DNA from 3 places in the Nocardiopsis rhodophaea genome. Region 3 is predicted to be linked to each of the others. Evidence: riboswitches for the same ligand, from Rfam matches in the RefSeq annotation. Region 3 holds a riboswitch; each other region holds the start of a gene.

Region 1 (10,416 bases), on a different contig from region 3:
ACCTCCGTGTCGACGAACGTGGTCAGCTCGCCATCGCTGCGCACCGTCCCCGCCATGTTCCGCGGATCCTCCATGTCGCACACCGGCGGCTCGGCGTACTCGGGCTCCCCGGCGAACCGGTACACCGCGTAGTACGTCGGATCGCTGCGGTGCCGCCGCCGAATGGTCAGCTTCGCCCCGCCCTCCGTGCGCCGGGCGAGGACGATCACCGGCGCCGGCGGCGCGCTGCCGCCGAGCCCTTCGCTGACCGGTATCAGCGCGGGATACGCGTAGTGCTCCTCGGCGACGATCTGCATGGCCTCAGCCGCGGTCGTCCGCATGCGAATCGCGCTGAAGTACACGTCCCCGTTCACCCGCGGGTAGTCCCGGTTGAACGCGAGGTGTCGGCTCAGCTCGCGCATGTCCTCCCAGGCCCCCTCGTTGCCCACCTTGTAGGCGGCCTGCCCGATGTACAGGTGCGTATCGGTCCCCTCGACCACACCCGCCCACCACGGCACGAGCTTGGCGTAGTCGGCGACTTTCAGCCCGATCTCCCAGTACACCTGCGGGTTGATGTAGTCGAGCCAGCCTTCGCGCACCCACTTGCGCGAGTCGGCGTAGATGCCGTCGTAGGACTCGAAGCCGCTGGTGTCGGAGCCGTCCGGATCACTCGACGCGTTGCGCCAGATCCCGAACGGGCTGATCCCGAACCGCACGTGCGGCTTGGTCTCCTTGATCCGCTCGCTCATCTCCTTCACCAGCATGTCGACGTTGTGTCGGCGCCAGTCCCCGATGTCGTCGAAGCGGTTCCCGTAGCGGGCGTAGGTCTCCGCGTCCGGCAGCTCCCGGTTGGCCACCGGATAGGGGTAGAAGTAGTCGTCGAAGTGCACGCCGTCCATGTCGTAGTGCTCGACGGCGTGCATCATCGCGTCCTGTACGAATTCGCGGACCTCCGGGATACCCGGGTTGTAGTAGAAGCGCTTGCCGTACTCGAAGATCCATTCGGGGTGCTGCCGGGCCGGGTGGCTTTCCACCAGGCGCTTGATCTCGTCGTGCATGGAGACCCGGTACGGGTTGAACCAGCCGTGGAACTCCAGGTTCCGCCGGTGCGCCTCGGCGATGGCGAATTGCAGCGGATCGTAGCCGGGGTCCCCGCCCTGCCGCCCGGTCAGCCACTCCGACCACGGCTCGTAGGGAGAAGGCCAGAAGGCGTCGGCCGTCGGTCGGATCTGGACGAAGACCGCGTTGAGGCCGTGGCTGACCGCTTCGTCGTACAGCCGGGTCAGCTCGGCCTGCTGGGCCGCGATGTCGAGGCCCTGGGAGCTGGGCCAGTCGATGTTCACGACGGAGGCGATCCACACCGCGCGCATCTGCCGCTTGGTTGGCGCGTCGGGGTCGGGCTCAGGACAGGGGGCGTCGTAGCCGTCGTAGTCGTCGGGGTCGTCGCTCGGCACGCCGCCCTGTGTCGCCAGAGCGTCGCGCGGGGGCAGGGCGGAGGCGAGCAGTGGTGCGGTGACGAGCGCGGTCAGCGCGCCGCCCGCCGCGCGCAGTGTCGAGCGGCGGGAGAGCAGTGCGGGGTCCTGCGGTGGGTGGGGGATCGGGCGGGAGGTGCGGTCGTGGTCCTTGTCCTGATTCCAGCTCTGGTTTTGGTTCGACGCTGCTCCCGGTTCCCGGTGATCGTCCATCGACGTTGGTCCCTTCCGAACCCGTGCGTTCGTGGAAGTCGGACAGAGCGATGTGATGCGCACCTCAATTCTAAAAGGGCGCAATTGAGATTCCGTGGTGGAATCGCGGGTGTTTTTCGTTGACTGGACGCCCGGGGGTCGGATTGGAGGAGTCGGACCGCACGACCACACTGCTCGACACCGCGGTGGAGCAGGGGATCGGTGTGCTCACACCGCCGATGCGCGTCGCCACAGCTCGACGAGGGAGGCGTCTCCTGTGACGTCCAGGTCTTCGTAGCGTCCCCGGTTCCACAGCGCGAGGTACAGCGCGGCGGACGGGCCGCGGACAGTGCAGTCGGCTGGGGCACCGCTCGGATCGGCTAGCCGCTCCACGCACGGTGCCTCCTGGGAGAGGCGGAGCAGCCACGCGCTCGGCTGCTCTGTGTCCGGGACACCATCGGTCGCCCGTACCAGCAGGGTGCGTGGTTGTTCCGTGCGAACCTGGCTCCGGGAGCGGACGTGGAATCCCGCCAGGAGTTCGTCGATCCCGTCCCGCGCGAACTCGGGGGTGAACTCGCGGTGTTCGGCGCCCAGCGCCCTCTCGGCGTCGACCCGGTGTACCGCGGTTTCGTGCGCCTGGCGCCGTGCCCAGAAGGCGAGCGGCGTCGGCGCGGGAAGGAACGTCCAGCACTCCAGATCGGCAGGGGCAGCGGTGAGCCCCTCCACCAGTTCCCGGTGCCCGTCTCGGAACCAGGCCGCGAGGGCGTGGTCGTCCTTTGGAGCGCACGATTCGATGGGCGTGCGCTGTGTCCTCCCGGCGAGGTACCCGGCGGCCCAACGGTGCACGCTTCCGGTGTGCGCGACGAGGTCGCGTACCTGCCATCCGGGGCAGGTCGGCACGGCGGTGCCCCATCCGGCGAGTACCGCGAAATCGGCCAGCAACTCGCCGTCCCGACGCAGTGTTTCGATGAAGTCGGCGGTTTCCACGAGAACGACGTACCTTCCTCTGACGCCCAGCATCACTCTTCCCCGAACGGACAGTAGGCGTTGGCGTGTGCTCCAACGCAAGGGGCGAGACGGGCGGCGGTGTGGCTGACCGGCACGAGCCCCCAGCGCGAGCCCGTCGATCGTTTGCGGTCGCAGCACCAGCGAGTGCGCGTCCGTACCCGTGATTGGCCTGCGGCGGCCAGCGTCCCGGACAGTGGAAGTCGACGTCACCGCTCCCTCGACGGCAGCGGCCCGGCTGTTCCCAGGGGTCGGGCCGTGAGCGCGACGGCGTAGCGCTGGACTTCGCCCGGGGTGCCGTCGCATCCCATCAGCACAGGTTGCGGTCCGATGTGCTCGACCGCCGCGTCGAAGCGCTGGGCGGACCCGGAACCGGGATCGTGTGCCGTGACTCGCACGACCCCGGGGTCGTGCGAGTCACGGCCAGTCGACCCGAGCGCGGACTCCAGCTCCAACCGCTGGCCGATCCACTCCCAGCCAAGGGTCCGCAGCAACTCCCGCTCGACGGCCTGTTCCCAGGGGTGCTTCAGGCAGCCCCAGCCGCGGTAGAGGTCCAGCAGGTCGGTGGGGTCGCCCGTGCGGTGCACCAGCTGTCCCATGCGCTCCGGAGTGAGGTTGCCCCAGACGCGGCCTTCGGGGAAGTCGACGAGGGTGGGGGCGAACCGGTGCCCGCCGAAGCTGCTGACCCGCCAGACCCGTAGGTCTCCGGTGCTGCCGTGCGCGTCGCGCAATGCCCGGTAGAGGGGGTAGCCGTAGGTGCCGCAGCAGCCATCAACGGACGCGTGGGTGCATACGACCAGGTCGCGGTGGTCACCCGTCGCTCGGTAGGGGGAGAAGGGGGCGAGGGCGGCCGCGTCGTCGGAGAAGAGCGCCTCGATGAACTCTGCGGCACGTTCCACGGGAACGTGGTGCTCCATCCGGGATAGTCCCGCGGCGGGGCCCGGCTCCCGGTCGAAGCGGAGTACCCGCATCGACCCTGGCGTTGAGTACCGCGGGTCGGGCGCCGCGGCGAAAGTCTTCATGGTCAGCCCGCGTTCCTCGGTCCCGCGCGTGGCCGCTCGCAGTGCGGTTCGCAGGGGCGCGGGTACGCGGGGCGTCTCCCACACCGGTGTGCCCATTCCCTCCGGCCAGGGTGGCGGCAGTTCGAGCATGAGGAAGCGGTCGAAGTACCGCGCGGTGCCGATCGGATCCTCCGCGGCCGCACGCGCCACCAGCGAGCAGGAGCGGCGCACCCGCGAGGCGGTCGCGCTCTGCGGGCGGAAGCGGGTGGGTCCCCGTCCCGCGAGGGCATCGATCAGGTTGGCGCGGGCCCGCTCCGCCTCGGAGTCGAGCTGCTCGACGGTGCCGAGCTTGGTCACGCTCTCCACCGCGCTCGGACCGGTGAAGTGGCCGTGCTCGTGCAGGGTTCGGTAGAGCGCGACGAAGTCGACCCTGCCGTCGCCCGGCGTGATCGCCGGCGGCATCCCGCCATTGGCGGATCCGTTTCGGTTGCCGCGGCGCACCGGATGGTCGCGGGCCCCGACGGCGACGACATGCGGGGCGAGTTCGGCCAGGCCCTCCGTGGGGGATCCACCCCCGTAGTGCAGGACGTTGCCCGGGTCCCAGCACGCTTTGAAGGCCGGGTGCCCGACGCGCTCGATGAGCGCGAGGGTGTCGGCGGCGGTGCGGGTCAGCCCGCCGTGCGGCTTGACCGCGATCGTGACGCCGTGAGCGGCGGCGTACGGGGCGGCGGCCACCATCAGCCGCACGTAGCGCGCGTTGTTCGCGGGCTCGGGGCACCCCATGTCGACCAGGAGCCGCACCCCCAGCCGGGTGCAGTGGTCGATCTGACGGCGCAGCGAGCGGAGGGCCACCGCATCGCCGCGGTCCAGGTCGGCGGCGTGGCTGAGCAGGATGAGATCGAGTCCGTGCTCGGCGATCTCGGATCCCACGCGCGCGGCACGCTCGGGCGGGGTGTCGGGGGTGATCACGGCGGGGACGCCGTGTACCGGGAGGGCGACCGCGGTGTACCCGGCGGTCCGGATGCCGCGCAGCGCGCGGTCGAGCGGGAATTGCGCCCACGGCCGGATGGTGCAGGCGAGCGTGGGCGCGGGGGCGGGAGCGGTCACGGGTGGACCTCCTGGTCGAACCGGGTGACGAGCACGCGACGGGAGACGTCTCCTGCGTCAAGGACGAGGCTGTGGGCGCGGACGCCGTAGAGGTCGCCGACGGTGTCCTCGGTCAGCAGCCGGGAGGCGGAGCCGACCCGCACGTCACTGCCGCCGAACATGAGCATCGCGGTATCGGCGACCTCCAGGGCGTGGTCCGGGTGGTGGGTGGTCATGACGACCGCCCGCCCCTCATCGGCCAGGCCGCGCAGCAGGTGCAGCACGCGGCCCTGGTTGCGCAGGTCGAGCGCGGATGCGGGCTCATCCAGCACTAGAACCCGGCCTTCGCCCACGATGGCGCGGGCGAGCAGTACGAGCTGGCGCTCGCCACCGCTGAGCGTGGGGTAGTCGCGATCGGCCAAATGCCCGATGCCGACACGCTCCATCGCGGCCAGCGCAAGGCGTCGGTCGCGTCGGCCGGGGGACGCGAGCGGTGCGAGGTGTCGGGTGCGGCCCATGAGCACCATGTCCAGCGCCCGGTAGGCGAAGGTGGAGTGGTGCTGTTGGGGGACGAAGCCGATGTCGCCGCCGGCCCGCACCGTCCCCTCGGTGGGGTGTGCGAGCCCGACGAGACAGCGGAGCAGTGTGGTCTTGCCGCGGCCGTTCGGACCAAGCACGGTTAGCACCTCGCCCTCGGTGACGCGGCGCGAGACGTCGCGGAACAGCCAATGGGGCAGTTCGTAGGCGAACCCCAATCCGTCGAGGTCAAGCATGGGCCCACATCCTTCGGCGGCTGCTGTGCAGGAGAACCAGGAAAACGGGGGCGCCGATGAGCGCGGTCAGCACGCCGAGCGGGATCTCGGCGACACCGAGGTTGCGCGTCACGGTGTCGATAACGGTGAGGTAGGCCGCGCCGAGCAGGACGGACACAGGGATGACGGCCCGATGGTCGGACCCCACCAGCAGCCGGGCGAGGTGCGGAACGACCAGTCCCACCCAGCCGATGACCCCGCTGACCGCGACCGCTCCGGCCACGACGGCCGCCACGGCCGCGAGCAGCAGCCAGCGCAGCCGTCCCGGCCGCAGGCCGAGGATCGTGGCGTCCTCGTCTCCCAGGGAGAGCACGTTGATGCGCCAGCGCAGCGCCAGGAACAGCGCCCCGCCCGCAACGGCCGGGACACCCACCACGGCGACCTTGGCGTAGCTGGCGGTTGCGAGGCTGCCGAGCAGCCAGAACACGATGGACGGCAGGTCGGTGTAGGGGTCGGCGAGGTAAGTGAGCAGCGACACCAGGGCGGAGAAGAACGCCCCGACCACGATGCCGGAGAGCACGATCGTCAGGGGCGGGGCCGGCCCCCGGGCCCTGCTGACCACGAAGACGGCGACGAGCGCGGCCAGCCCGAACGTGAACGCGCCCAGGACGAGCGCGGCCGAGCCCAGCCCGAGCACGATCGCGAGAGCGCCGCCGAACGACGCGCCCGAGGAGACGCCGAGGATCTGCGGGCTGACGATCGGGTTGCCGAAGACGGCCTGGAGGACCGCGCCGCACACGGCGAGGCCCGCGCCGACGAGCATGCTCAGCAGGACCCGGGGCAGACGCACGTTGAGCACGGCGGCGGCCTCGGTGTCCGACCAGGTGCGGTCGATCGGGAGGAACTGGCCGAGGAGGATCTGGAGGACGTGATCGGCGCTGACGGAGTAGCGGCCGAAGCCGAGGGCCAGGACGCCGACGACCAGGACGACGGCCACCAGTCCCAGCACCGTCCCGCGATGTCGGGGAGCGGCCGCCGTTTCGGCGTCGTGGAGCGCGTCGGCCTGGTCTGCGGCGTCGACCACCGCCTCAGCTGCCGAACGCGTCATAACCGCGGGAGGCCGAGTTGGGCACGACGTTGAGGATGGTGTCCAGCTGGGCGTCGGAGGGCTCGCCGCCGTAGAGGAACCCGTAGGTCTCGACGACGTCCTTACGCAGGCCTGGTGCCCCGGTCTCGTGCACCAGACCGGCAACCCACCGCCACATGAGGGGGGATTCCTGGCTGGGTGGGTCCCACCGGTAGCCGCCCAGGGGCACCTTGTAGACGCGGCGGTCGCGCACGGCGCTCAGGCCCGCCAGTTTGGGGTCGTCGTACATGGTCTTCGGCGTGGCCGGGCCGAAGTTGCCGATGAGGATGATGTCCGGGTCCCACTCCAGGAGCTGTTCGACGTCGATCGTGGCCCGCTCGTTGTCGAGACCGGCGGCGGGGTTGCGGCCTCCGGCGAGGTCGATGACGAAGTGGTTGTAGGAGGCTCCGGCGCCGACCTCCAAGCTGTCCTCGGCTCCCCGCAGATACAGGACGGACGGCCGGTCGTCGTCGGATGCGGGAAGCTCGGCCCGCAAGCGTTCCAACCGCTCGTGCATCCGACCGACCATCGTCTCGGCCCGGTCCTGCTTGTCGAGCAGCTCGCCGTAGAGGGTGATGGCGCCTTCCAGGTCCTCCTGTGTGCCGTAGGTGAGCTGGGCGACGGGGAGGCCGGTGTCGCGCAGCGGATCGACGAGGTCGGCGCCGCGGTCGCCCCACTGGATCACCGCATCCGGCTCCAGGGCCAAAACACTCTCAACGTTCGGCGCGAACTCGGCTCCCGCCACGTCGGTGGAGACGTCGAGCAGCTCGGGGTAGACCTCGCCGAGGTAGCTGTCCTCGATGGCGGTGCGCGAGGCGGCGTTCATGCCGACCAGCACCTCCGGCCCGCCGTTCACCGCCACCACCATGGAGGCGGCGGGCAGCGGAATCGTCACCACCCGGCGCACTGGCCCGGAGAGCGTGACCTTATCTCCCGCGAGGTCGGTGACCGTGCGGCTTCCCTCTTTGCCTTCGGGCCCGGCCCGACCACACCCGGTGGCGAGCAGCGGCAGCGCGGCAGCGGCGAGCGCCCCGCCCAGCAGTGTGCGGCGCGGGACGTCCGGGGTTGGGGGGTCGGCAACACGGGTTCGCCCGTGGGGGACGATGCTCGGCGGAGCGGCGCGATGGAGCATCCGGGTTCCTCTCGTGTCCTGGACGCAGGCCACAGAAGAACCTGCACCCGGGACAGCGGAGCGCCCTCAGCACGACCGATCGACCAGAAGGCGGTCGATTGGACCATGAGCACCACACGCCACACCCGAACGGGCCTGCCGCAAGCACGACAGCTCCCATGCACGCCTCCTGGGGTCCGCGCCCCGTGGATCGTGTCCGCGACAGGCCAGTCTCCTGACTCCCGGATCATCGCTCCCCCCGACCTTCCGGCCCATCAGCCGTGGTCGCACGTGGGGTTCCCTCCCCGGTCACAGTGGCGGGACCGTGCCGGATTCACACCGGCTTCCTGGATCCCGTCGCGGTCGGCCGACGGATCAAGGCTAACCAAACCCCTCCCGAACTGGAAGATCAGACCTCACTTCCCCTGCCGCGGAGGGATTGGCGGACGACGCTCCGTGTGGACGCCGAACCCGCGGGTCACGAGCGCCGATCTGTTGGCCGCCTGGCGCGCTGGCGGGACCGGCGTCGCCCCCTGCCGCTCATCGTCGTAGTGCACTGCCACCCCCACCACGCGGGCGGTGCCGGCGAATTCCGAGTTGGTCTGGGCCTTCCAGTTGCGGTCCGCGCGAACGAGGGCGGCTCGGCCGTTGACGGCGCCAGCTGGCTGCACCGGTCCTGGCGTCCGTTCGGCCACGTTCTTCGCCGTACGCTGAGACCGGACTTTGCGGCCTTCGTCGCCGTCCTCGCCGCGGGTGCCGGGCGCCCGCTCGTCGGTCGCGGCCGTCCCGCGTCGGCGGTTGCGGTCCGTGAGCGCTTCGGCCCGCACGGACACGGCTGAGACGCGTGCCCCGGACCGGGGCCGTGACGGGGCCGCATACACGAAGAAACCCCAGGCCGTTGACGGGGGGCTAGCGACCTGGGGCTGAAGCTGTGGGCCCCCAGGGGATCGAACCCTGAACCCGCGGATTAAAAGTCCGCTGCTCTGCCAATTGAGCTAAGGGCCCCGATGCGTGCTTCCGTCGTGGGTACGGTGCCACACCATGCGTGCTAAGACTAACGGGTTTTCCACCCGGATGCGGAACCCAGGGGCGTGTGCGGAGGCGTGCAGCCGGTCGGATGCCATCAACTCCCGCCCCGTCCGGCCCCGTTCCAGAACTGCCGAGCACACCGGGAGCACACCGACGCTAGGCCCGGCGCGGTATCAACCAGCGGACCCAACAGCCACTCAAGCTGCGCCAGGATGCCGTAGGTGATCACCAGTTAGGACAACGTTGACCGTGGACAAGACCTGGGCCGACGGCCACTGGGACGAACGTGTAGACAGAAGCGCGATGTGCTGACCATGTGGACCTCAAGGCCGCCACGGCGAACATCGCCCATCAGTTCATCCAGATGGGGTGGGCCACGGAAGCGAAGCCCACGAAGATCGACTCCAGTGACCGCACCATCGCACTGACCGAAGACGCGGTGGCGGTGCTGCGTGCCCGCCGCAGCCAGCAGAACGCCCGGCGGCTGGCGGCCGGACCCGCCTGGAAGGAAACCGGGTACGTGTTCACCCGGGACAGCGGCGAACGGTATCACCATGCCCAAATCAGCGGCGCGTTCCTCGAGATCACAGACGCCGCTGATCTTCCTCCGGTGAACTTCCGTGGCCTGCGCCACGGTGCGGCCGCCCTGCACCTGGCCGGGGGACGTGGACATGAGGCTGGTACAGGAGCTGCTGAGGCACTCCACGATCAAGCTCACCGCTGATACCTACACCAGTGTCCTGCTCGACGCCGCTCGGGCCGCTGCGGAGAAGGCCGCTGCCCTGATCCCGCATACTCCTACTGAACGGGGCTGAGAGACGGGGCCTGGCGGGCGACTGAGGCGGCGGGGCGACGGCGGCTCGGGCCCGAGGGCGCGGAGCGCCACTGGCTCGGGGATTGGTGGCAGGAACGATGGGCACCGTGAGACGCATGTGGACACCGAAGCGTGATGCTGCGGATCGTCTCGTCGTTCCTCCCTTTACAGGGTCTTCGACGCTGGACGTTTCCCTCCGACGCCGCCAGCCTGCCGATAGGTCTCCTGGCAGCTACCCGGACGGGCCTTCCACCGGCAAGCGACGACGAGCTTCCGAACGGCAAGAACTCCGCTACGTCACGGTGATGGCTACTGTTCTGCTGGGCGCACGAAAAAGGATCACGGGCGCCCATCGACTTGTACTCGAACTTTCTTCAAAAACTCTGCCGTCTACTCAGGGGTGAATGCCACGCTTTGCAGGATTCCGAATTTGAGAGACAGGTTCTCCACGGATTTCGCATTTGTGATTAAGGAGCCTGAGCCAGATCCCTCGATATAGGCGGCCCCTGCCATCTGGTAGCGACAGGATGATAAAGGGACCATCCAAACCAGGATGATCACGGAAGCGGACTGTAACAGGGATGACCTGGAGACGGATTCTCCCTGCATCCATGAGTGCTAGCAGGCGGTCTACCTGGGGCAGCAGGATCTCAGGGTCGTCCTCCAGGTTGCGAATCACACTTTCGGTGACGATCGCCCAGTTAAGCCGCGTCGCCGACGGCCATCGGGGCGATCGCATGGTAGGTGGGTGTGCTGCATGCGCCGACTTCAACAAACAGGGCCGCTGGCAGGTGAGGGGGGTATTCCCCAAGGCCGGCGGTTAGCGTTCTCGTGCGTCCTGCACGTGCG
Region 2 (10,416 bases), on a different contig from region 3:
TGGCACCGATGCTCAGCGGGACGACGGCCGCGGTCGGGCCGATGGTCGTGCCGGTGAGCAGCCGGGTCAGTGCGAGGACGGCCACCATCAGCACGATGAACGGCAGCGACCGGCCGATGTTCACAACAGCGCTCAGGACTGCCCGTAGGACGGGGGCGGGGGTCAGGCCGCCGCGGTCGGTGGTGACGAGCAGCACCCCCAGGGGCAGGCCCACGAGGATGCTGAAGATGGTGGCCCACAGGACCATGTAGAGGGTGTCGAGGGTGCCGAACAACAGGACCGGCCACATCTCCGGCAGCCGCTCGGTGAGCTCGCTCAGCCAGGTCATCGTCCCGCCACCTCCACCAGGAGCCCCTTGCCGTCCAGGTAGTCCAGGGCCGCGTCCCGGTTGAGGCCGCGGACCTGCACGTTGAGCCGTCCCACGGACTGGCCGGAGACCGTCTCCACAGCGCCGCCCAGGACGTTGACGTCGACGTCGAACTTGCGGGTCAGCTCCGACATCAGCGGCTCGTCGTAGGAGCGCGGGTAGGTGATGGCGACCGCGTCAGGGGCGTCGGTGGGCGGTAGCGGGAACAGCGAGCGGGCCAGCAGCGATCCCGGGGTCCCGATGAGGTCGAGCACGCGCCCAGCCTCGTGGACGGCGCCGGCCTCCATGATGGCCGCGGAGTCGCAGATCCGCTTGATCACGTCCATCTCGTGGGTGATGAGCAGGATGGTCAGGCCAAGCTCGCGGTTGAGGTCGCGGAGCAGCTCCAGGATGGACTCGGTGGTCGCGGGGTCCAGGGCGGAGGTGGCCTCGTCGCTGAGCAGGACCTTGGGGTCGGAGGCGAGGGCTCGGGCGATGCCGACACGCTGCTTCTGCCCGCCGGACAGCTGCGCGGGGTAGGCGCGGGCCCGGTCGGCCAGTCCGACGAGGTCCAGGAGCTCCATGACGCGGCGCTTGCGCCGCGACGACGCGACACCGGCGACCTCCAGGGGGAAGGCGACGTTGCCCGCGACGGTGCGCGAGGACAGAAGGGCGAAATGCTGGTGCACCATGCCGATGCGGCGCCGCGCCGCGCGCAGCTGGGCCGGGCGGCGCATCGCCGTGAGGTCCTCACCGTCGACGCGCACCGTTCCGCGGGTGGGGCGTTCCAGGAGGTTGACGCAGCGGAGCAGGGTGCTCTTGCCGGCGCCGCTCTGGCCCACTACGCCGTAGATCTCGCCTTGGCGGACGTTGAGATCGACGTCGTCGAGCGCGAGTACCTCGCGGTCCTTCAACCGGTAGACCTTGCGCAGGCCCACAGCTTCTATCACTGGTTTCCTCGTGGGTCGGGTGGAGAATTCCCTGGGGGTGTCCGGCGGCGTCCGGCGGTGGCCGGGCACGGCCGGGGAGCCCGACAGCGGGCACGCCGAACCGATCGGGGCGGCGTATGCCCATGTCAAAGCCTAGGGAGTACGGCGCGTTCGCGGGCGTGGCGGCGCGTCCGCCGGGGCGGTCGGCGGTACCGCTGCGAGTGGAGGGTCGGCGACCGCCGGTCCGCCTGCGGGTCCGGACAGCGGCGCAAGCGCGCGCGGACGCGTGCGGGTGGGAGATAAAGGCCTAGCGACACATTCGACAGCGGCCGTCGCCCGAGAGGTGCCGCATGGAGCAGCGCCGACGTCCGCCGCGCGTGGAGGCGCGGGAGGTCACGTTGCCACGATCGAGTGTGTTCACGCCCTCTACGAAACCATACCGGAGCGGTGTGAAATAGGCCGTTTCGCCCGGATCGCGGGTAACATTCGCCACAGTTGTCGGATTCTGTAGCCGAAGCCCCCTGTTCCCAGGGGGTTCCGCCACTGGAGTCGACGAACGTCCTCCACACCCGTCTCGGCCTTGCTTACACTCAAACAGCGTCCCAAGCACGATCAATCGATTGGCAAACAGGCAGAACTCCCTTAATGTGCCTGGGGCGTCACGCCGGACCGCGCGGTCGAGGAGGAGCGACACTCGCCGCCGGAAACCGGCCCCTGAGCGGACCGCGGCCCCGGTCCCGGCCCCATGCGAGAGCCGACGCGTTCCGCGAGGGAGGAGCCTCCTCCCTCGGACGTCGGCTGAGAAGCGAGGAGCGATCCACGTGGAGCCCGACCGATCATCCGGACCGGACGACTTCGCCGACTTCTGGGCGGCCGACCCACACGTCGGCACCACCCTCCTGTCTCCAACGGCGCGGCGTCGCCTCCGCCTCGCCCTGCCCGCGGTGGCCCTGGCCGCCACGCTCGGCCTGGCCCCGCTCACGGCGAGCACCGCCAACGGCGCGGTGGCGCCCCAGGAAAGCCTGAGCTCTCTGCAGGAGCGCGCTGAAGCGCTGGGCGACGAGTACGGCGGCCACCTCGTCGACATGGAGGGGGTCATGGAGGAGGCCGAGAAGGCCGAGAAGCGAGCGAAGAAGACCCAGGAGAAGGTCGACGCGGCCCAGGACCAGGTCCGCAAGTTGGCCGTGGCCAGCTACACGCGCGGCGGCATCGACCCCGCCTTCTCCCTGTTCGTCGAGGACGACCCCCAGGAGGTCATCGACCAGGCCTCACTGGTCGGACACCTGTCCAGCAGCCAACGCGACAAGATCGACCGCTTGAGGCGGGCCATCGACCGCGACAAGAAGGCCCAGAAGAACGCCGAGAAGAAGGTCGCCAAGGTCAAGGAGGACCTCGACGAGCTGGAGGGCCGCCGCGAGAAGGTGCAGGAGCTCATCGCCAAGCACCCCGCCCAGGAGATGGGCCCGCCGGACAACCTCACCCCTCGCACCCGGCAGATGAAGGAGATCATCATCGAGAAGTTCGGGGAGGGGAAGGAGCAGGGCGGCGTGGGCTGCTACCGCCCGGACGGGGGCTTCGTCGTTGGCGAGCACCCCAAGGGCCGGGCCTGCGACTTCATGGTGAACGACGAGGGAGAGATGCCCTCACAGGAGCAGATCGACCGCGGCTACGACATCGCCGAGTTCGCCCAGGACAACGCGGAGCGGCTCGGCGTCATGTACATCATCTACCGGCAGAAGATCTGGGACGTGCGCCGCAGCGGGGAGGGCTGGCGGGACATGGCCGACCGGGGCAGCATCACCGAGAACCACTTCGACCACGTGCACATTTCGATGATGTGACCCGACCCTCGCCTCGCGGGCGCGGCCGAGACCCGCCCGCGAGGGCGTGCGGCCGTCGGCCTCAGCCCCCGGTGAAGAGTGGGGCGTACAGGACCGTCATACAGCCGCCGATGAGGGCCAGCATCGATCCGACGGCGAGGATGAACACGGCCCAGGCGAGGAAGCCGTGCCGGGGACGGTGGTCGGGACGTTGCGGGGAGGACGACGAAGACACTGTTGCCCTTCACATCACTGGTCCGCCGTCGGCGGACATCGAGGGATACCGCGAACCCCCACCGTATCCCCCGGCGAGGGGGCGCAGGCGGCGGACGGCCGACCTCACCCGGCATATGATCTCGATCCGGCAACGATCCCGCCGGATTCGTCCCGTTTTCTCGGTGTGACCGCCAACCTGAACCTCAGGGTCCGAACCTTTGGTCCGTGCGGCAGCGCGCGAAAACGACATGCGCCGTTTTTCACCCCCAATTCCCGCCACAAAACGGTGACGATCCACGACGTTTCCCGCGACACCGGAACCATGGCCGATCGCGGAAGTTAAAATGCCGAGTCCTGCCCCCTGACGCACATCCGGCACCTCGCCGGGTGCGCGGGGTACGCAGCGGAGCGATCGCTTCCGCCCGGGGTCGAACCGCGGTCACGGATGGTCACATCCCAACACCGTGGTGTGCGCATCTCGCGCGGATCACAGCGAGCGGATCCACCCGTATCAGGCCATTCCAGATGGAACCGACAACGCGCCGACGCGCGTCGGACAAACAGTTCACACACGCAGTTGGCGCGAGGGGAGTCATGAGCGACAACGGACCCTACCCACAGCCTCCGCAATTCCCCCAGGATGGCGAAGGCGGCTCCGGAGGACAGCCGCCCTACGGCGGCGCCTACGGCCAGCCCGGGCCCGAGCACGGTGGCCCCCACCCCGGTCAGCAGTACCCGAGCGGCCCCCACCAGGCTCCCTACGGCGGCCAGAACACCGGAGGACAGCCCGGCTACGGCTACGGCGGCCCGCAGCACGGGGGGCCGCAGTTCCAGCAGCCGCCGGAACAGCCGATGTACGCCGGCCCCCAGGGTCCCCAGCCGCCCTACGGCGGTCCAGGCATGCCCGGCGGCCCCGGCGGCTACCCGCCGCCTCCACCGCCAAAGCGGAGCAGCGCCGGGATGTGGATCGTCATCGGCGGTGGCGCGGTCATCCTGCTCCTGGTGATCGCGGTGGTCATCGTGATATTGAAGCCCAGCGACAGCAGTCCGTCCGCGGCCCCGCAGCCCGACGGCCAGGCGCGGTCGGACGACCAGCCCAAGGAGGAGGCGGACGACGAGCCGGAGCCCAAGGCCAAAGGTGAGCCGCCCTACAAGCTGCCCGAGGACGCGTGCCAGACCTACACCGAGGACAAGCTGAGCGAGTACGCGATCTCCGACAGCAGCAAGAACCTCAGCGACAACCGCTCCGCGTGCCGCTGGCGCGTCGAGGGCGAAGGCGACAGCTGGGGCACGTTCTCCCTGGAGTACCGGACCCCCTTCGCCGGGTCCGACTCCGTCGAGGGCGCCAAGGACGACTTCGCGTCGGCCGTCAAATACGCCACCGATGAGAGCAACGACTACATGGAGCGCGAGGTCCACGAGGAAGAGGACGTCAAGCTCGGTGAGGAGGCCAAGCTGATCTTCTCCACGGAGAAGATCACGCGGTCCAACTATTCGGTGGCCACGCTGCTGGTCCGCGAGGGGAACATCACCACCGAGGTGAAGCTCTCGATGTCGCCTGGTCTCAACGCCGACGAGAGCGTTCCGGCCCCGCTGGAGTTCTCCGACGTGGAGGACATGATGCTCGACCTGGGCAAGGCGTCACTGACCCCCATCGGCTCCTAAAGGGCCGAGCGCGCAAAGCGCGCGGACGCAACGGAGACGACAGCGGGGGTGTGCGGGCTTTTCAGGCCCGCACACCCCCGTTTCGCCGCGCTCCGGCCCGGTCCACGCGCCGCCCGGTGCCGCGGACACCGGACGGTGGCTCAGGCGGCCGAGACGACCGGCCGGATCAGTCGGCCAGGTCGGCACGCACGCGGCGGGCCGCCTCGACCATGTTGCGCAGGGCCGGTTCGACCTCCGCGTAGCCGCGGGTCTTCAGCCCGCAGTCGGGGTTGACCCACAGGCGCTCCGGATCGACCGCCCGCAGGGCGTCGCGCAGCGCCGCCTCGATCTCGTCGACCGTGGGCACGCGGGGCGAGTGGATGTCGTAGACACCCGGGCCGATGCCCCGCTTGTACCCTGCGACGGCCAGGTCGTCGACCAGCTCCATGTGGGAGCGGGCCGCCTCGACGCTGGTGACGTCGGCGTCCAGCTGTTCGATGGCGCCGACGATCCGGCCGAACTCCGAGTAGCACATGTGCGTGTGGATCCGGGTGGTGTCGGCCACGCCGGAGGTTGCCAGCCGGAACGAGCCGATGGCCCAGGCGAGGTAGTCGGCGTGCCGCTCCGCGCGCAGCGGCAGCAGCTCCCGCAGGGCGGCCTCGTCGACCTGGATGTGCCGGATCCCCGCCCGCTCCAGGTCGAAGACCTCGTCGCGCAGCGCGAGCGCCACCTGGCGGGCGGTGTCGCCCAGCGGCTGGTCGTCACGCACGAACGACCAGGCCAGCATGGTGACCGGGCCGGTGAGCATGCCCTTGACGGGCTTGGAGGTGCGCGACTGGGCGTAGGTGATCCACTCCACGGTCATCGGCTCGGGCCGCGAGACATCGCCGTACAGGATCGGCGGTCGCACGCACCGCGACCCGTAGGACTGCACCCACCCCTTCTGGGTGGTGACGAAGCCGTCCAGGCGCTCGGCGAAGTACTGCACCATGTCGTTGCGCTCGGGCTCGCCGTGCACGAGGACGTCCAGGCCGATGTCCTCCTGCAGGGCGATGACGCGGTCGATCTCGGCGCGCATCCGCCGCGTGTACTCCGCGTCGTCGATCCGCCCGGCGCGGTGGTCGGCGCGCGCCTTGCGCACGTCGGCGGTCTGCGGGAACGAACCGATGGTGGTGGTCTGCAGCGGCGGGTCGTCGGTCCGGGCCGCACCGCGCTGTTCGTGCCCGTTGCGGGCCACATCGTCGCCCAGCGCGTCCAGCCGCGCGCGCACGCGGGAGTTGACGAACGCCGCACCGTCGGGGGCGGTGGCGCGCGCCCGCTCCAGCTCCGCCGTGATGCCCTCGTCCCCGGCCGACAGCGCCCGGCCCAGCAGCACGACCTCGTCGAGCTTCTGCCGGGCGAAGGCCAGCCGCTCGCGGATCACCGGGTCGAGCTCGGTCTCGGCGTCCAGGTCGATGGGCACGTGCAGCAGGGAGCAGGAGGTGCTGACGACGATGTCGCGGGCCAGGCCCAGTAGCGAGCCCAGGGTGGACAGCGCCTTGGCCAGGTCCGCCCGCCACACGTTGCGGCCGTCGACGACGCCCGCGACCAGGGTGGTGTCGCCCAGGCCCGAGACGGCGGCGATCTCGTCGACCGACTCCGGCCCGGCCACCAGGTCCAGGCCGATCCGCTCCACGGGGGTGCGCTTGAGGACTTCCAGCGCTTCGGTGCCGATTGACCCGAAATAGGTGGAGACGAGGATCTCGGGGCGGTTGGTGAGCTCACCGAGCCGACCGTAGGCGCGCTCCAGCGCGACGAGTTCGGCGCGCCCGTCGTCGGTCGCCAGGATCGGCTCGTCCAGCTGCACCTGTCCCGCGCCGGCGGCGGCCAGAAGCTCCAGCAGCTCGGCGTAGCGTCCGAGGAGGTCGTCGAGGAGGTCCAGTGGACGCCAGCCCTGGGGGGCGTCCGCGGCGGGCTTGGCCAGCATCAGGAAGGTGAGCGGGCCGACGAGGACCGGCCGCGTCATCATGCCCAGCCCCTTGGCCTGGGTGAACTCCGAGAAGGGCTTGGTTGAGGCGGCCAGGCGCGGCCGCTGGTCGGGGGACAGTTCGGGGACCAGGTAGTGGTAGTTCGTGTCGAACCACTTGGTCATCTCCAGGGGCGCGATGTCGTCGGCGCCCCGGGCCATCGCGAAGTAGCGACGCAGCTCGGACTCGCGGTCCTCCCCGGCGAAGGCCGGGGTGCGGAAGCGCTCCGGCACCAGGTCGAACAGGACCGCGGTGTCGAGCATGTGGTCGTAGTAGGAGAACGTGTTGGACGGGATCTCCGCCACCCCCGCGTCGCGCAGGGTCTCCCAGACGCCGCGGCGCAGTCGGGCGGCGACGGCGTCCAGTTCGGAGGCGGGGATGCGGCCCGCCCAGTAGGCCTCGCTCGCCCGCTTGAGTTCGCGGTTGGGGCCGATGCGGGGGTATCCGTGCACGGTCGTCGTCATCGGACACCACCGCCTCGAAGCGAGGTTCGGGTTCTCATTGGCTTCTTCTCTCCCTCGTCGAACAGCCGTTGACGGTCCGGCCGTGCCGTTGGGGAGCAACCCATGAGCGCGTGCGCGACGAAGCGCCCGTCGCCCGCGGCCCTCCCTCGGGGCACGTGGACCAACCGCGGACGCGTGGGCGTCCACGGGCGGAGGGCAGGTATTCGGACTCGTGGGCGTGCGTGCCGGAGTTGCCGACACGCGGGCCTACCGGCCGTCGCTTCCCAGGCGGATCGTGCCCAGTGCTGTTGACGGCTCTCGTTCCCACTCACCGCTGCGGGGCAGTCCCGGAGTCGCACCGGGTTCCCTCTTTCGACACGCGCGGCGGCTGCCGTGCGTGTACCGACCGCGGCTGCCAGTATAGGGACCCGCTTGCGAGACGTGAGATGCGGCATGCCCTCATGTGCCCGAAACGTCCCCGTTCCTGCGCTTTTGCGTTTCGGACAGCGGGTGTTGACGCTCTTATTGCCCACTACGTCAGCGGGCAGGCCCCTGACCGTTCTAAGCTCGTCCGGTGGGCCCGGTTACACCTGCTGAACACCCCCTGGCAACGGCGATCCGGACCCTTGAGCAACCGAGATTACGGGTCTAAAAAACTCCCCACCAATTGCGAAAGACGTTCGTTCCCTTGCAGACAGCGCCCGGCGAATCCCACGTGCCGTTCACCACACCCAACTCGCCCGCATCGACCCCGGCAGGTCGGCGCACCCCCCGCCTTCCGCGAGCCTCTGCCCCGATCGCGATCGCGCTCGTTGCCGCCCTGTCGCTCGCCGCCTGTTCCTCCCCGGACGCCGAGCACAAGTCGGAGAAGCCCGAGCGGGCCAAGGCGACCGGCAAGACCGACGAGCTCACCGTCGTTGACCTCGACAACGTCCCAGACGTGACCGAGGAGACGAAGGAGACCGAGGAGTCCGGCACCACGGCGGAGCTGGCGTACCCGAAGATCCCCAACGCCGACCCCCTGACGAAGCGGCTGGGCGAGATCACCGACCAGGAGCGCGACGACTTCCTCGGCGCCAACGCCAAGGCCGAGGACATCAAGATCGGCTGGAACCTGAGCGTCGCGGGCGACGACGTCGTGGCGGTCCGGCTCACCCAGGACGAGAAGGACGACGAGGGCGAGCGCACCTCCTACGCGACCTACTGGTACGACACGACGCAGGGGACCACCGCCTACTCCACCGAGCTGCTGGCCGGGCAGAAGGAGCTGGAAACCCTCGACGGTCTGGTGAAGAAGGCGCTCAAGGACGAGGACGCCGCGGACACCTCGCAGCTCTACCCGATCCTCCGCTCCTACGACTCGATGGGCTTCAACCCCGACGGCGACCTCGTCGTGGAGTTCGACGAGGGCCAGGTGGCCCCGGTGAAGTCGGGCCGGATCTCCGCCGTCATCCCGAAGGAGGACGTCGACCCGCTCCTCTCCGACTTCGGCAAGAAGGCCCAGGCCGCCGCCGTCGTCGTCACCCCGGACTACCGGATCGAGAAGCCGGCGACGCCCCCGAAGGACGGCGCCAGCGCCGAGGTCCCCGGGATGATGCCGGTGCGCGACGACAGCGTCGACTGCTCGGACCCGGCGTCCAAGTGCATCGCCCTGACCTTCGACGACGGCCCGGGCGACCGCACGCCGGAGCTCCTCGACACCCTCGCCGAGTACGACGCCAAGGCCACCTTCTTCCTCACCGGCGAGCCTGTGCGGGAGCACGCCGCCACGGTGCGCCGCGAATACGCCGAGGGGCACGAGCTGGCCAACCACACCGTGCACCACCCCGACCTGACCCGGCAGGCCGAGGTCCGGGTCCGCGCAGAGCTCGACACGGTCAACGACCTGGTCCGGCGCGAGACCGGGTACAGCCTCGAACTCATGCGCCCGCCGTACGGCGCCACCAACGACGCGGTCTCCAAGATCTCCAAGGAGGAGGGGCTCGCGGAGATCATCTGGAGCGTCGACACCAACGACTGGAAGGACCGCAACTCCTCCATCGTGGCCAAGCGCGCGGTGCAGGGCGCCCAGCCCGGGGCGATCATCCTGATGCACGACATCCACGGCACGACCATCGACGCCGTCCCCTCCATCCTCAAGCAGCTGGACGAGAAGGGGTACACGATGGTCACGGTGTCCCAGCTACTCGGTGACACCGAGCCGGGCAAGTCCTACTTCAACGGCCACCCGGAGAAGAAGAAGGACGGCGCGGACTCCAAGGAAGACAAGGACGGCAAGGGCGACAAGGACGGCAAGGGCAACGCGTCGCCCGCCTCGGACGCGTCCGACTCCAAGGACTGACCGCGGCGCTCTTGGAGGGACCGGCGCGCCCCGCGAGAAAGCGGTGCGCGCCGCGTCATACAAGAAAAGGGTGTCCCCCGTACCAGGCACCCCCTACCCAGGCGTAATGTGGGACGCCGTGGACGCTGCCACGACGATGTCGTAGCGGCACTGTCGCACTGTGACGGCGATGGGCGAGGCTCGCGATTGAGGCGTGGGTCAATACCCAGCATCGCCTACCCCCAATCCCATACCGGTGTCCTGAAGTGGCCCGCTTAACCGATCTTTTCGAGGGAAGAGGTCTAGTGGGCGCACTTCCCTTTCCGGGCGGAACCCCCGCACACAAAGGCCCATGAGAACGAAGGGAAAGGCCGATGGCCGTCGCGTGTCCAGGTGACTACGCCTGGCTGCGAGAGACGCAGCCGGATTTGGCCGAGGCGTACTGCCTCTCCTATGTCCGGGGACTGACCAAGGCCGAGGCGCTGGGACGCCTCGGCGTGGCCGAGCGGCGCCTGCGCTGCCTACCGATCGCCGAGGCCGTCGAGGCAGGGCTGAGCGCCGAGGGCGTTCCGCCACTCACGGTGCACGCGCTCTCCGTCCACGGGTGGACCGTCGTCGTGGAGCCCACCGGCTGCCGCGTCACCCGCCCGGAGTGTTACCGCCAGCTGTCGGCCGAGACCGAGCTGGTGTCG
Region 3 (10,416 bases):
GGACCTGGAACAGACCCTGACCTCCCGCGAGACCATCAACTCGCGGCTGCGCGGTGTGCTTGACGACGCCACCGGGAAGTGGGGGATCCGCGCCAACCGCGTCGAGATCAAGGCCATCGACCCGCCGCCGACGATCAAGGAGGCGATGGAGAAGCAGATGCGGGCCGAGCGCGACAAGCGCGCCGTGATCCTGCACGCCGAGGGCGAGCGGCAGTCCCGCATCCTGACCGCGGAGGGCGCCCGCCAGCAGGCCATTCTGGAGGCCCAGGGCGACCAGCAGGCCCGGATCCTGCGCGCCGACGGCGAGGCCCAGGCGGTGGAGCGCGTCTTCCAGGCCGTGCACGCCAACGACGCCGACTCCAAGCTGCTCGCCTACAAGTACCTGGAGACGCTGCCGCACCTGGCCCAGGGCGAGGGCAACACCTTCTGGGTCATCCCCGGCGAGCTGACGCAGGCGGTGCAGAACGTCACCAAGGCCTTCGCCGGAGACACCGCAGAGGGTGCGCGTCCCGCCGGTGAACATGAGGCCCCGTCCGAAACCGCCGGGGTGGAGGAAGGCGAGGCCCGGCGGATCACCGAGGGCGAGCCGCGCCCCCGCCCGGCGGCGGCCCAGGCCGCGGTCGAGGCGGCGGAGAGCGCCGCCCAGGCGGTCGCCAACGCGCGCAAGGAGGCGGCGGCCGCCGCCGGCACGCCGGGACAGAAACTGCCCGGGCAGCGCTCCGAAGAAGGAGAGTGAGCCCTCAGACCAGCAGCAGCTTGCCGGTGGTGCGGCGGGCTGCCAGGTCGTCGTGGGCCCGTGCGGCATCGGGCAGCGGGTAGCGGCCGCTGATCTCCACCCGCAGCTTCCCGGCCGCCACAAGCCCGAGGATGTCGTCGGCCCGCTCCAGCAGTTCGGCGCGGTCCACGATGTGGTCGGCGAGGTTCGGCCGGGCCAGGAAGACCGACCCGGCGCTGTTCAGGCGCTGCGGGTCGACCGGCGGCACCACCCCGCTGGACTGCCCGAACAGCGCCAGCACACCGCGGCGCCGCAGGGAGGCGAGGCTGGCGTCGAAGGTGTCGGCGCCCACGCCGTCGAAGACGGCCGCCACGCCCGCTCCGGCGGTCAGCTCGCGCACGGCGGCGGCCACGTCGTCGACCTCGGTGTAGCGGATGATCTCGTCGGCCCCGGCCGCGCGGGCCTGTCGCTCCTTGGCCTCGGTGGACACCGTTCCGATGACGCGGGCGCCGCGCGCCTTGGCCAGCTGCACCAGCAGCAGCCCGGTGCCCCCGGCCGCGGCGTGCACCAGCACGGTGTCGCCCGAACGCACGGGGTAGGTCGCGTGGGTCAGATAGTGCGCGGTCAGGCCCTGGAGCATCACCGCGGCGGCCTGCTCGGTGGCGACGCCGTCCGGGACCGGCACGACCCGCTCCACGGGGACGGCCGCGCGCTCGGCATAGCCGCCGGGCGCCGACACCCACGCGACACGCTGCCCCTCGGCCAAGTCGGTCACGCCCGCCCCGACCGCGGACACCGTTCCGGCCCCCTCCAGGCCCGGGGTGTAGGGCGTGGGCACCGGGTAGACGCCGGTGCGCTGGTAGATGTCGATGAAGTTGACCCCGGCGGCCTCGACGTCGACCACCACCTGGCCGGGACCGGGGCGGGGGTCCGCGACCTCACGCGGCTGCAGGACCTCGGGCCCACCCGGCTGCTCGATGACGATGGCACGCATACTCAACACGCTCCTCAGTGGTGTTCGGGCCTCGGCCGCGGGTGCCGTCGAAGCGGACGGGTAACCCCGGGCGCGCGACCGCGCCCGGCTCCGCCTACTCCGTGGCCTCCGCCTCCGGCTCCAGTTTGTTCATGCGGAAGTTGTCGAAGTACACGATGGCGTCGCCGCCGCTGCCCCCGCCCTCGCGGGCCACGCCCAGGCCGGTGACGCCGTTCTGGATCGGCTGTGTGTCGACGGCGTCCATCACGTGCGAGCCGTTGACCCACAGGCGGACGGCGATACTCTTCTCGGTCGTGCCGCCGGTCTCCTCCTCCTGCCGCTCGCAGGTCACCTGCAGGGTGTTGACCGGCTTCTCGGCGTCGTCCTGACCGTCCTCAGCCACCTCATACCCGGGGACGCCTTCGGTGACCTGTTCGAGGGTGGAGATGCCCGCCTCGCCGCCGATGCGCCGGATCCGCGCCTCGCTGCCGTCGAAGCGGACGGTGACCGAGTACCGGGTGTCATCGTCGTTGTTGTAGAAGCAGTACACCTCGGTCTCGCCGTAGGCGGGGCCGTTCTGCACGCTGGTGTCGACGCTGATAGCGAGCTGCTCGGGGTAGTCCCCGGGAAAACCCGAGATCGCCCGGGTGAGCGTGTCGTCCGTGGTGGCGCGCAGCGCGTACTGGCCGTCGTCGGTGTAGCCGCGGCGGTGCTCGCCCGCGTCGAAGGGGACGTCGCTGTCGTCGGTCTTCCAGCCGGAGTCGCTGCTGCCGAACTCGTCGGTGTAGATGTTCGTCCCGGTCGGGAACTCCGGGCCGCTGAGCAGGTAGGAGCCGACGATGCCGCTGGTCATTAGCAGGACCGCGGCGCCGACGCCCCCGCCGATCGTCATCATTTTCTTCTTCCGGCTCCCGCCGGGCGCGGGAGCGGGCGAGGCCGAGGGGTTCGCGCCGGTCGGCGGCTGCCCCGGCCCGCTCGGGCCGCCGGGACCGCCCGGCCCCATCGGGGCGTACGACTGCTGCCCGTAGGGCGGCGACTGCATGCCGGGGGAGGGGTACCCGGGAGGTTGGGCGCCCACCGGCTGAGCGCCCGGCTGCGGCGGCGTGCCGTAGGACGGCGCCTGCGGACCCGACGGCGGACCATAGGGCTGCTGTGCGCCGAATCCCGGTCCGGGCGGCGGGCCGGGGACGGGCGCCTCGGAGGGTGGCGGGCCGTAGGGCGGCTGCTGCGGACCGGACGCGACCTGTCCGTGGGCCGAGGCGTAGGGCCCGGAGGGATGGGCCGGGGGCTGCTGCCCGGCCTCGGTCGGCATGGCGCGGACGGCTTGGTCGTTGGTCGGGTGCATCGCCGCTGTCGGGCCCGACGCCCCCTCGGGCGGCGCCTCGGCCGGGGCGGGCGCGTGGGCGGTGGTTTCGGCGTCGAGTTGGCCGTTGGCGGCGGCCGCACCAGCGGTGGCTCCGGCGATCCCCGCGGCACCCGCCGCCGCGCCGTCCGGGCGCGGGGTGGACGGCGGCGTCCACGAGCGCACCACGGTCCGGTCGACAACGGACTCGGTGGGGTTCTCCTGCCCGACCAGGTGGTTGAGCAGCTGCTGGGCGGTGGGCCGGTGCGCCGGATCCTTCTCCAGCGCCTGGCGGACCACCTCCTCCAGGCTCGGGTCCAGCCCCTCCAGGTTCGGGGGTGCCGAGCTGATGAGGTGGAGCACCGCCGGGACGCTCTGCGCGTCGAAGGGGGCTCTGCCGGTTCCGGCGAAGGCGATCAGGCAGCCCCAGGAGAAGATGTCGGAGGCCGCGGTGATCTCCCCGCCCGTGACGAGTTCGGGAGCGAGGTAGGCGGGGGTCCCCATGAGCTGGCTGGACCGGGTCACCGAGCCGTCGTCGTCCATGGCGCGGGCGATGCCGAAGTCGATCACCTTCGGCCCCACCGTCGACAGCAGGACGTTGGCGGGTTTGAGGTCGCGGTGGATCACCCCGGCGCCGTGGATCGCGGTCAGCGCGGCCGCCACCCCCATGGCCAGGCTCTCCAGGGTCCCGCCATGCATGGGGCCCTCGGTGGTGACCGCCTCGGAGAGGTTAGGTCCGGGAACGTACTCCGAGACGATGTAGAGCGGGTCGCTCTCCAGCTCCGCGTCGATGACGCCGGCGGTCGAGAAGCGCGCGACCCGGCGTGCCGACTGCACCTCGCGGGCGAAGCGGCGGCGGAAGTCCTCGTCGTCGGTGAGGTCGGGGTGGATGAGCTTGACCGCGACGAGTCGCTCAGAGGCGTCTTTGGCGAGGTAGACGGTGCCCATGCCGCCGCGGCCGAGTCGTCCCACGATGCGGTAGTCCCCGAGCTCGTGGGGGTCGCCGGTGCGGAGGGGTTTGGCGCGCTCGTGCTCGTTCGACGTCACAGTTGTGGTTTTCCTTTATGGCTCACGGGGGTTCGCGACTCATAGCGTACCGACGCGATGCGGGCGTCGCGCGAGTGCGGTCGCCGGGGCGACCTCCGCTGTGACGGGGGTGTCGCAGATTTTAGACACGCATCGCGCCCTCCGCGGTTCCGGTCAGTAGCCGACCTCGATAGGATTAGAACACCAGTTCGAATGAGTGCCTGCTCTTCCCCGCGGGCCGACGGCATTCGCGCGCCGCCGGTGCGGGCGCGCACGCGATGAGGGGAGTGGCCCGGTGGCACGTGTCTACGGTGTGCCCATCACGGTGGTCGAGCGGGAGGGGCGGCCGCAGCGCTTCACCTGGGAACGGCGGATCTACACGGTGCGGCGGATCATCGACCACTGGGTCACCCTGCGTACCGACTGGGCGGCCGGGGCGCGCGATCGGCTGCCCCGGCGCACGTTCTGGCGCGTGGAGGCGGGATCCGGTCGCGGTCCGGGCGTCTATGAGCTCCGGCACGACTCCGACAGCGGCCAGTGGCTGCTGGCGCGGGTCTGGGATTGACCCGCGCCGACGCCAAGAGCCCGCTCAGCCGCCGGTGTCCGAACCCGCGGAACCCTGGTGGCGCCGGTCGCGCGCCACAGCGGCGATGAGCCGCTCCTCGGCATCGGCGCCGGGACTGACGCGGGGGAGCCGCCACAGGAAGACCGCGCCCGCCAGCCACCACGCCCCGACGATCGCCCACTCGTACGGCCAGACCAGCGCCGCCGGCATACCGGGCAGGTAGAGCACGGCCAGCCCGGCGCTGAGGACGAGCGCCGCCGCCCCGATGGCGCGACCGGCTGGGGCGCGGCGGCGAAGCTTGCCCGGTATCAGCGGATGATGGCGCGGCGCCGCCAACCCCGGGGGAAATCCCAGACCAGGGGATACCGAAAAGCCCAACGGCAATCGGCCAGACTGCAAAAGAAGGTCGCGCGGCAGCGCACCGACACCGGCCGCACGTGGGCCAAGGCCGTAGTGCGCGACCACGACCGGGTGGCGGTAGAGGATTTCCGGCCCAGGTTCCTGGCCACGTCGACCATGGCGCGCAAAGCGGCGGACGCCGCGATCAGCGCGACCAAGAAGGCCCTGGTGGAGATGGGCCGCAAGCACGGGCGCGATGTGCGCCTGGTGCATCCCGCGCACACCACTTCATCCCGCGCACACCACGATGGATTGCGCATGGTGCGGAGCGAGAGCCAAGCACGCACTTCTGCTTTCCGAGCGAACCTACGCGTGTAGCGCGTGCGGTGTGGTGTCCCCGAGGGACAAGAACTCCGCGCGGGTCATGCTGATCCGGGCAGGTTGGAACCCGGATGGTGTTGAGGGTGTGAGACCAGGTCAGGCGCTGCCTGACCTGGCTGCCTGAGCCATGGATCCCCACCTAGGCTATGAAGGCGGGAATCCCCCGCCTTCAGGCGGGGGAGCAGTCAACCGAGCACCATGTCGCGCAGGGCACGCAGGCCGGGTTCGTCGCGCACCCCGGCGACGAGGAGGGTGGTGACGGGGCTGTCGCGCCACGCCTGGAGGCGCTCGGCGATGCGCGGCAGCGGGCCGACCAGGGAGAGGCCGTCGGCCAGCTCGTCGGGGACGGCGTCGATGGCCTCCTCGCGGCGCCCGGCCAAGAACAGCTCCTGCACCTTGTACGCGGCTTCGGCGAACCCCATCCGCACGAACACGTTGAGATGGAAGTTCTCCTCCTGGGCGCCCATGCCGCCGATGTAGAAGGCGAGGGGCATCTTGGCGGTGCGCAGCGCTTCGGCGGTGTCCTCATGCGGGAGCACGGTGACCGTGCAGGCGATGTCGAAGCCGTCCGGCGCGTCGGCGAGCGCGTCGGCGTACACGCGGGGGCTGATCTCCGGGTGGTAGAAGAGGGGCGTCCAGCCATCGGCGATCTCGGCGGCCAGGGCGACGTTCTTCGGTCCCTCGGCGCCCAGGTAGACGGGGATGTCCGGGCGCAGGGGGTGGGTGATGGGTTTGAGGGGCTTGCCCAGCCTGGTGCCGCCGGGGTAGGGCAGCGGGTAGTGCGGCCCGTCGGAGGTGACCGGCGCCTCGCGGTGCCAGACCTGGCGCATGATGTCCAGGTATTCCCGGGTCCGCTCCAGCGGGCGGGGGAACGGCTGCCCGTACCAGCCCTCGACCACCTGCGGGCCGGACACCCCGATCCCGAGCCGCAGGCGTCCGCCGGAGAGGTGGTCAAGGGTCAGCGCGTGCATGGCGGTGGCGACCGGGGTGCGCGCGGAGAGCTGCACGATCCCGGTCCCCAGCCCGATCCGTTCGGTCCGGGCGCCGTACCAGGTCAGCGGGGTGAACGCGTCGGATCCGTAGGCTTCGGCGGTCCACACCGAGTCATATCCGAGGGCTTCGGCGGCCCGCACCGTCGCGGTGGCGTCATCGGAGGCGGCGCCCCAGTACCCCACCGCGATTCCCAGTTTCAGGTCTGTGGTCACGCGTGCTCCGTCGGTCGCTGGAGGAATTCGGCGTCTGGGGCGCATGGTAGAACCGGTTTCAGTTTCTGGATAGGGGCGCCCGGAAGCCCGGCTCCGGGACGGCACTCAACCCGCGTGTGCCATTCTGGTGGGCGGTGCCGACGTCGGCGGTGCGCCCCCGCGCGGGTTTGCCGCCGCACGCAGGAACCCGGTGTGAATCCGGGGCGGTCCCGCCACTGTGACCAGGGAGCGGACCCGCGACCAACGCCACTGCCGGACACGACCGGTGGGAAGGCGGCGGGGACGCGGCGATCTGGGAGCCAGGACACTGCTCGGCACCAGGACCGACCCCTATGGGCGTGGACTCCCGAGGAAGGACTGACCCGCGTGAGCGCTTCCGCTCGCTACCCCTTCAGCGCGGTCGTCGGCATGGACGACCTGAAACTGGCGCTGCTGATCAACGCCGTGTCCCCGGCGGTCGGCGGTGTCCTGGTCCGAGGCGAGAAGGGCACCGCGAAATCGACCGTCGTGCGCGCCCTCGCGACGCTCCTGCCCGACCTCGACGTCGTCGACGGCTGCCGCTTCGCCTGCGATCCCGCTGACCCCGACCCCCGCTGCCCCGACGGACCGCACCCGGAGGACGCCGTCCCCGCCGAGCGCTCCGCCCGCCTCGTGGAGCTGCCGGTCGGCGCGAGCGAGGACCGCCTGGTGGGCTCGCTCGACATCGAACGGGCGCTCACGGAGGGCGTCAAGGCCTTCGAGCCGGGACTGCTCGCCGCGGCCCACCGCGGCGTGCTCTACGTCGACGAGGTCAACCTGCTCCACGACCACCTCGTGGACCTTCTGCTGGACGCGGCGGCAATGGGCAGGTCGCACGTCGAGCGCGAAGGCGTCTCGGTCGCGCACGCCGCCCGGTTCCTGCTGGTCGGCACGATGAACCCGGAGGAGGGCGAGCTGCGCCCGCAGCTGCTGGACCGGTTCGGCCTCACGGTCGAGGTCGCGGCCACGCGGGAGCCGACCGAACGCGCCGAGGTGGTCCGCCGCCGCCTCGCCTTCGAGACCGCCCCCGAGGCCTTCGCCGCCGGCTACGCGCGGGAGGACGCCGAACTCGCCGACCACATCCGCGCGGCCCGCAAACGGCTGCCCGGGGTCGTCCTCACCGACGCCGCCCTGCGTCAGGTGACGGCCGTGTGCGCGGCCTTCGAGGTGGACGGCCTGCGCGCGGACATCGTCACGGCCCGCGCGGCCATGGCGCTCGCCGCCTGGCGGGACCACACCGAGGTGACCTCCGACGACGTGCGCGACGCCGCCCGGCTCGCCCTGCCGCACCGGCGCCGCCGCGACCCCTTCGACGCCCCCGACCTCGACGAGGACCGGCTGCAGGAGGCGCTGGACCAGGCGGGTGATGACGACCCAAAAGGCCCTGAGGACGCCCCGGAGGAGCCGGGGGGTCCCGACGACAGCGCCGGGTCGGACAGCAGCCCGCAGGAGAGCCCGGAGTCCGCGGCCCCCGACGACGCCACGACGTCGCCCCCGCCGTCGTCTGACACCGGCCACCAGCAGGAAGAACAGCAGGAGACCTCCGGTGCGGGGCCGGGGCAGCAGACGGGCGACACCACGAGTGAGGCGGGGGAGCCCTACCGGCCCCGGCTGCTGAGCGTCTCCGGGATCGGACAGGGGACCCCCGGCCGCCGCTCCCGCGCCGAAACACCGTATGGCAGGACATCGGGGGCCCGCCCTCCGCGGGAACGCGTCGGGACGCTGCACCTGACCGAGACGCTGCGCGCGGCGGCCCCCCACCAGCGGGCCCGGGGCCGCACCGGTCCCGGGCTCCGGCTGCAAAGCTCGGACCTGCGGGAGGCCGTCCGCGAGGGGCGCGAAGGCAACCTCGTGCTGTTCTGTGTGGACGCCAGCGGCTCGATGGCCGCCCGGCAGCGCATGCGGGCCGTCAAGGGAGCGGTGCTCAGCCTCCTGCTCGACGCCTACCAGCGGCGCGACAAGGTCGGGCTGGTCACCTTCCGCGGCCGGGGCGCCGAACTCGACCTGCCGCCCACCTCGTCGGTCGAGGCGGGCGCGCGCCGCCTGCGCGAGCTGCGGACCGGCGGGCGCACGCCCCTGGCGGCGGGGCTGCTGCGCTCGGCCTACGTGCTGCGCGTCGAGCGCCTGCGCGACCCGCGGCGCCGCCCCCTGCTGGTCGTCGTCACCGACGGCCGCGCCACGCAGGGCGGCCTCGACGACGCCCTGCGCGCCGGGGCGTGGATCGGGTCCCAGGGCGTGCAGAGCGTCGTCGTCGACTGCGAGTCGGGCGCGGTGCGCCTGGGGCTGGCCGGGCGGCTGGCCGCCGCCATGGGCGGGACCGCGGTCCGGCTGGAGGAACTGGGGGCCGACGCGCTGAGCGGACTGGTCCGGCACACCCGGCACCGGGCGGCGTAGCGCCGCGCCACCGACAGACGATCACCGCGACAGACAAGGACCCAACAGATGCCGCAGGGCAAACCCTCCTACGTCCCCGACGACGGACTCACCACCCGGCAGCGGCGCAACCGGCCGCTGCTGATCGTGCACACCGGCGCGGGAAAGGGCAAGTCCACTGCCGCCTTCGGCCTGGCTACCCGCGGGTGGGCGCAGGGCTGGGACATCGGGGTGTTCCAGTTCGTGAAGTCCGCGAAGTGGCGGATCGGCGAGGAGAAGGCGTTGCGCGTCCTGGGCGACACGTCCGAGGGCGGCAGGGTCACCTGGAACAAGATGGGCGAGGGCTGGTCCTGGATCCAGCGCCCCGGCACCGAGCAGGACCACGCCGCCGACGCGGCCGAGGGCTGGAACCAGATCAAGCGCGACCTGACCGCCGAGACCTACCGGCTCTACGTGCTCGACGAGTTCACCTACCCGATGAAGTGGGGATGGGTGGACGTCGACGACGTCGTGGAGACCCTGCGGAACAGGCCCGGGAACCAGCACGTCATCATCACCGGCCGCGGCGCCGACCCGCGGTTGCTGGACGCGGCCGACCTCGTCACCGAGATGACGAAGGTCAAGCACCCGATGGACGTCGGCCAGAAGGGCCAGCGCGGCATCGAGTGGTGACACCCCGCGGAGCGGGGACCGCGGTCAGTGGGACAGGGCGCCGTCGGCCGCGTCCCCTTCGGCCTGCCCATCCAGGTCGGACGGGATCAGGCTGTAGAGCGCCAGATCGGAGCGGCCCTCGTGCAGCCGCATCGCGTTGCGCTCGATGCCCTCGAAGACGAACCCGGCCTTCTCGGCGACGCGGCGCGAGCCGGCGTTGCCGGTCGCGGCCTTCAGCACGATGCGCTGGAAGCCCTGGCCGATGGCCCAGCGGCAGGCGGCGACCGTCGCCTCGGCCGCCAGGCCCCGGCCGCGTGCCCAGGGGGCCAACCAGTAGCCGATCTCGGTCGTCTGGGCCGGCCATATGGTCCGCGTGAAGCCGATGGAGCCGTAGAAGCGGCCGCTGTCGCGTTCGGTGATGGCCCACTTCTGTCCGTCGCCGGTGACGCGGGACTCCGGTGCCACCGTCCGGCACCACTCTTCGGCTTCGGCGCGCGTGTAGGGCACTCCGGGTTCGGGGAGCGGCAGCCACCGCTGGATCAGGGGGTCGTTCACCGCGGCGAAGACATCGTCGATGTCGGCTTCGGTGAAGGCACGCAGTGTCAACCGTTCCGTCTGCAGGATGACGATCGGCATCATCTTCGTGGGAGAGGTCATCGGTTCGCGCTGCATTCCGGTCCTTCCAACTCGTCGAACGCGTGCACGGAGCGGAGGAACCGAGCGGCCAGGTCCGGTGCCCCCGCCCAGTGCACATGGAGGTACGAGGCGTTCAGGGTGGCACCCGCGAATCCCTCGCCGCCACTGGATTTCCACTGCCAGGCGGGGTCG

What was found. Region 3 has a riboswitch for cobalamin ahead of ABD259_RS19425 (putative cobaltochelatase). Riboswitches for the same ligand answer to the same signal wherever they lie in the genome.
Region 1: another riboswitch for cobalamin. It lies ahead of ABD259_RS00340 (ABC transporter substrate-binding protein); the one in region 3 lies ahead of ABD259_RS19425 (putative cobaltochelatase).
Region 2: another riboswitch for cobalamin. It lies ahead of metE (5-methyltetrahydropteroyltriglutamate--homocysteine S-methyltransferase); the one in region 3 lies ahead of ABD259_RS19425 (putative cobaltochelatase).

Annotation. Positions count from the first base shown of each region.
Region 1 covers NZ_BAAAPC010000001.1:64,838-75,253, reverse strand. The annotation lists gene ABD259_RS00365 (glycoside hydrolase family 10-like protein) at 1-1,664, opposite strand, end outside; gene ABD259_RS00360 (maleylpyruvate isomerase family mycothiol-dependent enzyme) at 1,872-2,630, opposite strand; gene ABD259_RS00355 (TIM barrel protein) at 2,858-4,756, opposite strand; gene ABD259_RS00350 (ABC transporter ATP-binding protein) at 4,753-5,508, opposite strand; gene ABD259_RS00345 (FecCD family ABC transporter permease) at 5,501-6,595, opposite strand; gene ABD259_RS00340 (ABC transporter substrate-binding protein) at 6,576-7,745, opposite strand; cobalamin riboswitch at 7,933-8,134, opposite strand; gene ABD259_RS00335 (hypothetical protein) at 8,141-8,557, opposite strand; tRNA gene ABD259_RS00330 (tRNA-Lys) at 8,657-8,729, opposite strand; gene ABD259_RS00325 (hypothetical protein) at 9,070-9,477, shown strand; gene ABD259_RS25775 (Scr1 family TA system antitoxin-like transcriptional regulator) at 9,962-10,306, opposite strand.
Region 2 covers NZ_BAAAPC010000006.1:19,155-29,570, forward strand. The annotation lists gene ABD259_RS08110 (methionine ABC transporter permease) at 1-328, opposite strand, end outside; gene ABD259_RS08115 (methionine ABC transporter ATP-binding protein) at 325-1,284, opposite strand; gene ABD259_RS08120 (coiled-coil domain-containing protein) at 2,097-3,116, shown strand; gene ABD259_RS08125 (hypothetical protein) at 3,178-3,330, opposite strand; gene ABD259_RS08130 (DUF3558 domain-containing protein) at 3,906-4,976, shown strand; gene metE (5-methyltetrahydropteroyltriglutamate--homocysteine S-methyltransferase) at 5,143-7,425, opposite strand; cobalamin riboswitch at 7,603-7,826, opposite strand; gene ABD259_RS08140 (polysaccharide deacetylase family protein) at 8,201-9,745, shown strand; gene ABD259_RS08145 (DUF6461 domain-containing protein) at 10,099-10,416, shown strand, end outside.
Region 3 covers NZ_BAAAPC010000018.1:76,290-86,705, reverse strand. The annotation lists gene ABD259_RS19465 (SPFH domain-containing protein) at 1-736, shown strand, start outside; gene ABD259_RS19460 (quinone oxidoreductase family protein) at 741-1,709, opposite strand; gene ABD259_RS19455 (serine/threonine-protein kinase) at 1,804-4,077, opposite strand; gene ABD259_RS19450 (DUF6504 family protein) at 4,352-4,621, shown strand; partial or broken gene ABD259_RS19445 (amino acid permease) at 4,646-4,909, opposite strand; gene ABD259_RS19440 (hypothetical protein) at 5,075-5,338, shown strand; gene ABD259_RS19435 (zinc ribbon domain-containing protein) at 5,268-5,465, shown strand; gene ABD259_RS19430 (LLM class F420-dependent oxidoreductase) at 5,527-6,546, opposite strand; cobalamin riboswitch at 6,727-6,856, shown strand; gene ABD259_RS19425 (putative cobaltochelatase) at 6,913-8,958, shown strand; gene cobO (cob(I)yrinic acid a,c-diamide adenosyltransferase) at 9,007-9,609, shown strand; gene ABD259_RS19415 (GNAT family N-acetyltransferase) at 9,634-10,260, opposite strand; gene ABD259_RS19410 (cobyrinic acid a,c-diamide synthase CobB) at 10,242-10,416, opposite strand, start outside.